DNA from 3 places in the Yersinia intermedia genome. Region 1 is predicted to be linked to each of the others. Evidence: predicted binding sites of a transcription regulator. Region 1 holds the regulator's gene; each other region holds the start of a gene.

Region 1 (3,257 bases):
TATTGCTAACCGTGGTGTCGCCGATCATGTGGGCGTCTATTTGGGTAATGGCAAGTTTATTCAGTCCCCGCGTACCGGCGAAGAAATTCGTATCAGCATGCTGGACAATGACTATTGGCAAGATCATTACGTTGGCGCACGCCGCGTGGTCACACCAAAAACCATCCGCTAAGACTTCAGTTTGCGCCCGGTAGCACCACCGGGTGCCTATAGCACAATAAGCCCCTTCACGTGTTAAACCCGTTGTATGACTTTCACGCTATCGCTCATCAAACAGTGAGGTTATCTCTGTCATTCCTGATGAAAGTTGTTAAGATTAATACCCACAACAAAAATACAACAATTAAGCTTTAACCGCTCTTCGCCACATAGCTGCCAACGGCAATTGATGTGATTTGAGGAGCAAACACCCTGAGCAACCCCGAAAGGAGAGAGCTATGTCTTTTGAATTACCGGCATTACCTTATGCGCAAAATGCGCTAGAACCCCACATTTCAGCTGAAACACTGGAATACCATTACGGTAAGCATCACAACACCTATGTGGTTAACCTCAATAATCTGATTAAAGGCACGGAGTTTGCGGGTAAGACGTTGGAAGAGATTGTAAAAACCTCTAATGGTGGGGTATTTAACAATGCGGCCCAAGTCTGGAACCACACCTTCTACTGGCATTGCCTGTCACCTAATGGTGGTGGCGAACCTACGGGTAAGGTTGCCGATGCTATTAATCAGTCATTTGGTTCTTTTGCTGAATTTAAAGCACAGTTTACTGATGCGGCAGTAAAAAACTTTGGCGCTGGCTGGACCTGGCTGGTTAAAAAAGCAGATGGCACGCTGGCGATTGTCAGTACATCTAATGCAGCAACACCACTGACCACCACTGATAAACCGGTGTTAACTGTCGATGTGTGGGAACATGCTTACTACATTGATTACCGCAATGCGCGACCAAAATACCTGGAGAACTTCTGGGCACTGGTTAACTGGTCTTTCGTTGAGAAAAATTTAGCCTGATACGGCGACAACAGACCGGCGCATTACTCGTAACAATAATTAAGGGCGGGTTTACCCGCCCTACTTATCACTTCACACCGGCAAGCGGCTCAATTAATTCATTACTGCCACGAAGCTAAAGACAATAATCATCGCCAGCGCACCAACAGTCGTAATCAGCGACATTTTCAGATTGGTATCCATAAAAACTCCTTAGCCGGTTAGTTTGTAGTAAGATAAAGGCACATAGTTAGTGTGTTAAATTATTTTCCCACAGTTCAGAAAAAAAATCTTGTGCTCATTACGCACTTTATAACTTTGATTACCCCTTTCACTTTTCCTCCAGATCAGACAAAATTCGCAGTTCATAACTGCATACCGACTAATAACGTCCAATAAATACTTTCAGACAACCCGCTGATTCAACTTCCCAGCCTAATATCGTGTTTGTGTCTGAGTGGTTTTCGAGTATTGCAGGCAAACGATTAACATAATACTTACCCTACTGTAACCGGTAAGCTTAGGAGTCATTCTTTTTATGGCAACGATTAAAGATGTGGCCAAACACGCGGGTGTGTCCACCACCACCGTTTCGCACGTTATCAACAAAACTCGTTTCGTCGCCGAAAACACGAAGGCTGCCGTGTGGGCTGCCATTAAAGAACTGCATTATTCGCCCAGCGCTGTGGCTCGCAGTTTGAAAGTCAATCACACCAAATCAATTGGTTTGCTGGCAACATCCAGTGAAGCACCTTATTTTGCTGAAGTGATTGAAGCCGTCGAAAACAGTTGTTACAGCAAGGGTTACACCCTGATTTTATGTAATTCTCATAATAATCTGGACAAACAAAAAGCCTATCTGGCGATGTTGGCGCAAAAACGTGTCGATGGGCTGCTGGTGATGTGTTCAGAATATCCTGAACAACTGCTAGGGATGTTAGAGGATTATCGTAATATCCCAATGGTCGTTATGGATTGGGGTACGGCTCGTGGCGATTTTACTGACTCTATTATTGATAACGCCTTTGAAGGTGGCTATTTAGCGGGCCGTTACCTGATTGAGCGCGGTCACCGTGACATTGGTGCTATCCCTGGTCAGTTAGCCCGTAATACCGGTGGTGGTCGCCATCAGGGCTTCCTGAAAGCGTTGGAAGAGGCCAATATCACACTGCGTGATGAATGGGTGGTGCAAGGGGATTTCGAGCCTGAATCCGGGTATAAAGCAATGCATCAAATTCTGACACAAAAGCATCGCCCAACAGCGGTATTCTGTGGCGGCGATATTATGGCCATGGGTGCAATATGTGCTGCTGATGAGTTGGGCCTACGGGTACCACAAGATATTTCGGTGATCGGCTATGATAATGTGCGTAATGCTCGCTATTTCTCGCCAGCACTGACCACGATTCACCAGCCAAAAGAGCGTTTGGGTGAAACCGCCTTTGCCATGTTACTTGATCGTATTGTCAGCAAACGTGAAGATCCGCAGACCATTGAGGTACATCCTAAACTGGTTGAGCGCCGCTCCGTTGCCGATGGCCCGTTCCGCGACTACCGCCGTTAATGCTCTTTCGCCGGTAGCATGCAACGCTACCGGTGCTAAGTTCGCGCAATCACCTCTTGCTCATTGAATGATAATTCACCGTCATCTTTCAGCCACTCAGCATTCAGCGTGACACTGTCACCCAAATACTCGAGTAGCCAGGCCAATGCGGGCGAGTGGTTGTTCTGCTGCCACGCCAAACAACATGGGCTATCGGGCAGCGGTTCTACCAACGTCAATGCCGCTAACTTCCCTTGTTCAATCAACGGCGACACCATGTGCGCTGGTACCATTCCAATGCATAACCCCGCACACAGGCAGTCGATTCCCGTTGCCCAGTCTGGAGCCACCAATCGCTGCTGGTTAGCTAAAGTCCAGGTGTCACGCTTAGGTAGGTTGCGGGCGGTATCCTCCAGACAGAGTGAGGGATAAGGCCGTAACTGATTATCACTAAGTGGCCCAGTTAACCGGGCTAAAGGGTGATCGATGCTCACCACACAATGCCAACTTAAAAAACCCATATCGCGAAAAACAAATCGCCCACCGACGGGGATCGCGCGGGTAGCACCTATGGCCATTTCCGCCTGCCCCTCCACCAGCGCATCCCACACACCGTTGAAGACTTCATAGCGTACCCGCAGCTCAATATCAGGAAAATGTCGATAAAAATCCAACACTAAGCGGCGACTACGCTGTGGCTTAACAATTTTATCTATCAC
Region 2 (3,257 bases), 1.8 Mb from region 1:
ATCGACATGCAAACCAAAGTGGGGAAAGGCCAACAAGGCACCACAGACAATCTGCATCAGAGGAAGGGGGATTTGAAACGGCAACATCCGGGTGACAACGCCGGAAAGCGATACCACCAGAATCAGGATGAGGATTGTAAAAAAGATTTCCATGCTTTCCTTAGACTCAACTCAACACAACTCAATATAAGATTTAACCTCACCCGCCCGTAAACAGGGCCGGAGTTTAGCTTTTGATAGTAGATCACTTTTTTGTAAAACGGGGAAAAAACCTGTAAAGGATGGCAGGAAAAAACAAAGAAAATAGGGTTATTAAAAACCGCAGCGGCATCGAGGACAACACCACCCCGATGCCAGCAAAAACTCATCGCTTAGATTGCCCAGCCACCCGCATAGAATGCCACCAACGCGATGGCGATAATCACGGTACCCACATTCAGTTTACGCCATTCGCCGGAACAGATACGGCCAATGACCAGCGAGCTGAAGCCCAACATAATACCGGTGACGATATTACAGGTCAGCACGATAAACACGGCACAAAGCAGGCCAGACATCGCATCAACAAAGTCTTCGAAATCCAGTTTGGATACGTTGCTCAACATCAGCAAACCTACATACATCAGAGCCGGAGCCGTCGCATAAGCCGGAACCAAATAGGACAGTGGTGAGAGGAACAGAATCAGCAGGAACAAAATACCCACTACGGTGGCGGTCAAACCAGTTTTACCGCCTGCGGCAGTACCAGCAGCAGATTCGATATAAACCGCAGCAGGCGCAGCGCCCACCAAACCAGCAAAGATGCTGCTGACGGAGTCAGATGTCAGGGCTTTACCACCGCTGATGATCTGGCCGTCTTTATCCAGCAAATTAGCCTGACCCGCTACCGCGCGGATAGTCCCGGTGGCATCAAATACGGCGGTCATCACCAATGCCAACACACTTGGCAGCACCACAGGTTTCAATGCGCCCATAATATCAAGACTGAAAATCAATGAGTTACCGTTAGCATCCGCCAGACTTGGCATCGCAAACAGCCCTTGATAGGTCACACCCGGATCAAAAATCAGGCCGATAACCGAGATGGCGATAATCACCAGCAGAATACCACCTGGCACCCGCAGTTTTTCCAGACCGAAAATCACCGCCAGCCCGAGTAAGGTCATCATGACCGGGAAAGAGGTAAATGCACCCAGTGCAACCGGTAAACCTTCAATCGGGTTTTTGATAACCAGGCCGACACCGTTTGCTGCAATCAGTAACAGGAACAAGCCGATACCGATACCGGTACCATGTGCCACGCCCATCGGCAGATTACGCAATATCCACGAGCGAATCCCAGTCACAGAGATAATAGTAAACAGTACCCCCATCAGGAATACCGCGCCCAATGCCACAGGAATACTGATGTGTTGCCCCAGCACCAAGCTGAATGCCGTAAACGCTGTCAGTGATATGGCGCAACCAATCGCCATCGGTAAGTTTGCCCACAACCCCATCAACAAAGAACCAAGGCCTGCAACCAGACAGGTTGCGACAAACACCGCCGTTGGTGGGAAACCTGCTTTGCCGAGCATGCTTGGCACAACAATTACCGAGTAGACCATGGCAAGAAAGGTTGTCAGACCGGCCAACACTTCCTGGCGTACATTACTGCCACGTTCACTAAGCTTGAAAAATGCATCAAGCGAACCTTTTGGCTTTACTGCCCGGTTCGTTTGAGGATTGGTGCTAGACATGGTTATGTCCCCTGTGTGTCATTTTAAAGTAGTCAGCAAGTCAGGCGCTCTTCCCTACGTAATCGTTTCCGTTTTTGCCGATTAACTCGGCAACGCCTCCAACATCTTCATGGTGGAGAAAATAGCAAACGATTAGCTGGAAGCACGCATGACTGAAAAAAAATCGAAGGAAAGAATCCCCCCGCAATAAGCGTATTGGAAGGCAAACGATTATCTAGCTATTGGCAGCGACTAATCAACACCAGATAGCGACATTTATTGCATTTTTTTACATTAATTTGTCGGGGAGCATTAATCTGGCGTAAAACAAAAGTGTGAGTAGCCTCACACTCGTTTGCTTCGCGTGGCAACGACACCGAACAGCCGGTTATCAGCTTTCCAGTTTGTAGGCACCCCCCTTCTCAATCGCTTGTTGGTAAGCTGGGCGCTGATGAATGCGCACTAAGAAATCTTGCAGTTTCGGGAACCCCTCAAGACCACCACGGGTGTTGATTGCCTCGATAGGAAAACTCATCTGAATATCTGCCGCGCTGAAATCACTGCCAGCAAACCACTGATTATTCGTCAAATGCTGTTCCAGATAATCGCGGTGAGTCGCTATTTGCTTATTCAGATAACTTTTTTGCACGCCATCACCCAGTGCTTTGGCAACTGGGCGAATAATCCACGGTACAGGCGGCCCACCCAATCGGCTAAAGATAAGTTTCATCACCAGCAATGGCATCAATGAACCTTCTGCATAATGCATCCAGTAACGGAACTGCTGACGATCATAGTGACCGGTGGGTTTAAATAACCCTTGGGCATCATAGGTTTCCTGTAAATACTCAATAATGGCACCCGATTCTGCCAAAGTGAGATCACCGTCAGTAATCACCGGTGATTTTCCTAATGGATGGATCTTTTTTAACTCTGGCGGTGCCAGAAGGCTGCCCGGATCGCGCTGATAGCGCTTCAATTCATAGGGAACTTGCAGTTCCTCCAACATCCACAAAATACGCTGTGAACGTGAATTATTCAGATGGTGAACCGTGACCATGACCAAGCTCCATATGTATAGGTGACCGGGAAAGTTACAACTGCACAATAAATTATTATAGTCGAGTGTCCAATAGCGCTTCATTATTCTAATATTATCGTAAAAAACAGCCTTTAGGCTGTAATGACAAATAACACCTTGAAGGCTGTATTTAGTGTTTACTAACCTACAGTGTGTATTTGTATTTTACAACCCATAAGTTGTATTGCGGAATTACAGCTTATATGCTGTATTATGCTATAACGCACAATTCGCTGCTAAGGGGTCTTGATGGACTATCCCATTAAAATTTTGAGTCAATTACGCCCTACCTTGATTGGCTTTCGTAAGCAGAAAGGGCTAACTCAGGCCAGCCTGGCACAACTGTTAGGTATCACCCAGCAATCCTATGCAAAATTGGAGGCAGATCCTGCATCGGCCAGTATTGAACGGCTTTTTAAAGTATTACAACTTTTAGACGTAGAACTCATCCTCAGTGA
Region 3 (3,257 bases), 140 kb from region 1:
GGGTAACCCATTCATCACGCTTAATTAAAAATATTAAACCCGCCGTTAATTGGCGGGTTTTTTTATGGGATAACCAGATGAACGGACTGGCGGTTACCCACTGACCACGACAGCCCCTGCGGCTCGTTTCGCCACGTTGACGGCGGTGGTGATATCATCAGCGACTGCCAATGCTACCCCCAGGCGCCGTTTACCAGCAATGTCAGGTTTACCAAATAAGCGAATCTGCGTATCGCCAGCCAAAGCTACTTCTAAGCCATGGTAAGCAATATTCTGGCTAGTCAATTCAGGTAAAATAACCGCTGAAGCGGCCGCGCCATATTGGCGAATAGTGCCAATCGGGAGGCCAAGAAATGCCCGGACATGTAATGCGAACTCAGACATATTCTGCGAAATTAACGTTACCATACCGGTATCGTGCGGGCGCGGTGATACTTCACTGAAAATAACCTCATCACCGCAAACAAATAATTCCACACCAAATAAACCATAACCGCCGAGAGCGTTCACCACCTGAGAAGCGATCTCTTTTGCGCGCGCCAATGCGGTCTCACTCATCGCCTGTGGCTGCCAGGACTCGCGGTAATCACCATCTTCTTGACGGTGACCAATAGGCGCACAGAAATGAATGCCATCAACAGCATTGATTGTCAGCAGGGTAATTTCAAAATCAAAACGGACCAAGCCTTCGACAATTACTCGACCACCGCCGGCGCGGCCACCTTGTTGGGCATAATCCCAGGCAGTTTTAAGTTGACCTGCATTGCGGATCAGACTTTGGCCTTTACCGGAAGAACTCATTACTGGCTTAACGATACAGGGATAACCCACTTCACTGACGGCCTGGCGGAATGCGCTATCAGTGTCGGCGAAACGGTAACTAGAGGTTGGCAATTGCAGGGTTTCTGCCGCTAAACGGCGAATACCTTCACGGTTCATCGTCAGCCGTGTTGCCTCTGCGCAAGGCACGACCCGTTGGCCCATTTTCTCTAGCTCAACCAACATGTCGGTGGCAATAGCTTCTATTTCCGGCACGATATAGTGCGGTTTTTCCTGTTCGACCAACTGTTTCAGCGCCAAGCCGTCCAACATATTGATGACATGGCTGCGATGGGCAACATGCATGGCGGGGGCATCTGCATAGCGGTCAACGGCAATCACTTCCAGCCCCAGTCTTTGGCATTCGATAGCCACTTCTTTACCCAACTCGCCAGAGCCAAGCAACATGACACGGGTAGCGCTTGGGCGCAGAGCGGTTCCAATAGTCAGCATAGTTAGGTACCTACATCAGTGGGAGAGTTGCACATTAATTTGTTGTACGATCAATTTTACGGGCATTAGTATACGGCAAAATAGCAACGAAAACGATTGCGTATCTAACGGATGGCTGTGAGGCGATATCGATATATGCGCAGCGCATTGCGTTTTTGGACTGTTTTTACGGTTTAATTCCGGCAATGGACTCATTTCTGGTATTATCGCGCCAAAATCTTGCGCTTGCCTTCAGGCCATCGCTGCCATTCCATCCAGTTATAAGAGTTACTGCCGTGAGCACAACTTCCTTTTCTTCCCTGGCGCTGCCTACTGAGCAGTTGTCCAATCTTAATGAACTTGGCTATACCGAGATGACACCGGTACAGGCTGCGGCTTTACCGGCAATCCTCAACGGGCAGGATGTCCGTGCGAAAGCCAAAACCGGCAGTGGAAAAACTGCGGCATTCGGTATTGGTTTACTAGATAAAATTGCGGTCGGGGAGTTTGTTACCCAAGCATTGGTACTGTGCCCGACCCGTGAATTGGCTGATCAGGTCAGCAAAGAGTTGCGCCGCTTGGCCCGTTTCACGCAAAACATTAAAATACTGACCTTATGCGGTGGCCAACCGATGGGGCATCAATTGGATTCACTGGTGCATGCGCCACACATTGTTGTGGGCACGCCGGGGCGTATTCAAGAGCATTTGCGCAAGAAAACACTGGTACTGGACGATCTTAAGATTCTGGTATTGGATGAGGCTGATCGCATGCTGGATATGGGCTTTACCGATGCCATCGACGATGTCATTGCCTATACTCCGCCACAGCGCCAAACTCTGCTGTTCTCGGCCACCTATCCGGTCGGCATTGAACGAATCAGTGCCCGAGTCCAGCGCCAACCAATCAATGTTGAAGTTGATGATGGCGATGAAGTACCCGCTATTGAGCAGGTGTTCTTTGAAACCACTCGCGAAAAACGTTTGCCGTTGTTGATATCAGTCCTCAGTCACTATCAGCCGAGTTCTTGTGTGGTTTTCTGTAACACCAAGAAAGATTGCCAGAGCGTCTATGAAGCATTGGAATCTCGTGGAATCAGTGTGTTGGCTTTACACGGTGACTTAGAACAACGTGACCGTGATCAAGTGCTGGTGCGTTTTGCCAACCGCAGTTGTCGTGTGCTGGTAGCAACCGATGTCGCGGCCCGAGGCTTGGATATTAAAGATCTGGCGCTGGTAGTTAACTTTGAGCTGGCCTTTGACCCAGAGGTTCATGTGCACCGTATTGGTCGTACTGGTCGGGCAGGGATGAGTGGTCTGGCGGTTAGCTTGTGTACACCACAAGAGATGTCCCGTGCTCATGCCATTGAAGATTATCTGCAAATAAAACTGAAATGGACCCCGGCAGAACCGGTGAGCCGCAGTGCTAATGCGATGCTGGAGCCAGAAATGGTCACGTTATGCATTGATGGTGGGCGCAAAGCAAAAATTCGCCCAGGTGATATTCTGGGTGCTTTAACCGGTGAAGCCGGTCTGACCGCCGCTGATGTCGGTAAGATTGATATGTTCCCGGTTCATGCCTATGTTGCCATCCGTAAAGCCAGTGCCAAACGTGCCTTACAGCAATTACAACAAGGCAAGATTAAAGGCAAAAACTGCAAATCCCGTTTATTGAAATAATGACACGAGGGGGCGATGACGGTTGCATCCTCCCGATAACTCGCATTATACTGTATGCATATACAGTTGCTTGTGGGCGTGAAAGAAATGAAAAGGACATACAACAATGGCCGTTGAAATAAAATTCGTCGTAGTGAGACAGGGTGAGGAAAAAATGACATTCACAACCAAAAAAGAAGCCGATGCCTACGATAAAATGCTGGATTTGGCTGACAATTTGTCTGAGTGGCTGTCATTGGCTCCCTTAACCCTTGAAGAAGATCAACGTGAGGCGCTGAGTTTCTTCCTGGCAGAAAATAAAGATGCTTTAGGGCAAATTCTTCGTGG

What was found. The regulator PurR, encoded in region 1, represses purine synthesis genes. The targets are predictions, from matches to a motif close to CANGCAAACGTTTGCNTG.
Positions count from the first base shown of each region.
Region 2: a site for PurR is predicted at 1,795-1,812, ahead of EL015_RS01875 (NCS2 family permease). Genes of this name have one in related genera too.
Region 3: a site for PurR is predicted at 1,358-1,375, ahead of purT (formate-dependent phosphoribosylglycinamide formyltransferase). Genes of this name have one in related genera too.

Region 1 covers NZ_LR134116.1:2,212,826-2,216,082, reverse strand. The annotation lists gene EL015_RS10110 (C40 family peptidase) at 1-172, shown strand, start outside; gene sodB (superoxide dismutase [Fe]) at 438-1,016, shown strand; gene cydH (cytochrome bd-I oxidase subunit CydH) at 1,110-1,199, opposite strand; gene purR (HTH-type transcriptional repressor PurR) at 1,534-2,559, shown strand; gene punR (DNA-binding transcriptional activator PunR) at 2,595-3,257, opposite strand, start outside.
Region 2 covers NZ_LR134116.1:411,495-414,751, reverse strand. The annotation lists gene EL015_RS01880 (Na+/H+ antiporter) at 1-153, opposite strand, end outside; gene EL015_RS01875 (NCS2 family permease) at 372-1,739, opposite strand; gene EL015_RS01870 (glutathione S-transferase family protein) at 2,110-2,778, opposite strand; gene EL015_RS01865 (helix-turn-helix transcriptional regulator) at 3,049-3,257, shown strand, end outside.
Region 3 covers NZ_LR134116.1:2,072,724-2,075,980, forward strand. The annotation lists gene EL015_RS09420 (YoaH family protein) at 1-6, shown strand, start outside; gene purT (formate-dependent phosphoribosylglycinamide formyltransferase) at 94-1,272, opposite strand; gene dbpA (ATP-dependent RNA helicase DbpA) at 1,548-2,930, shown strand; gene EL015_RS09435 (YebG family protein) at 3,037-3,257, shown strand, end outside.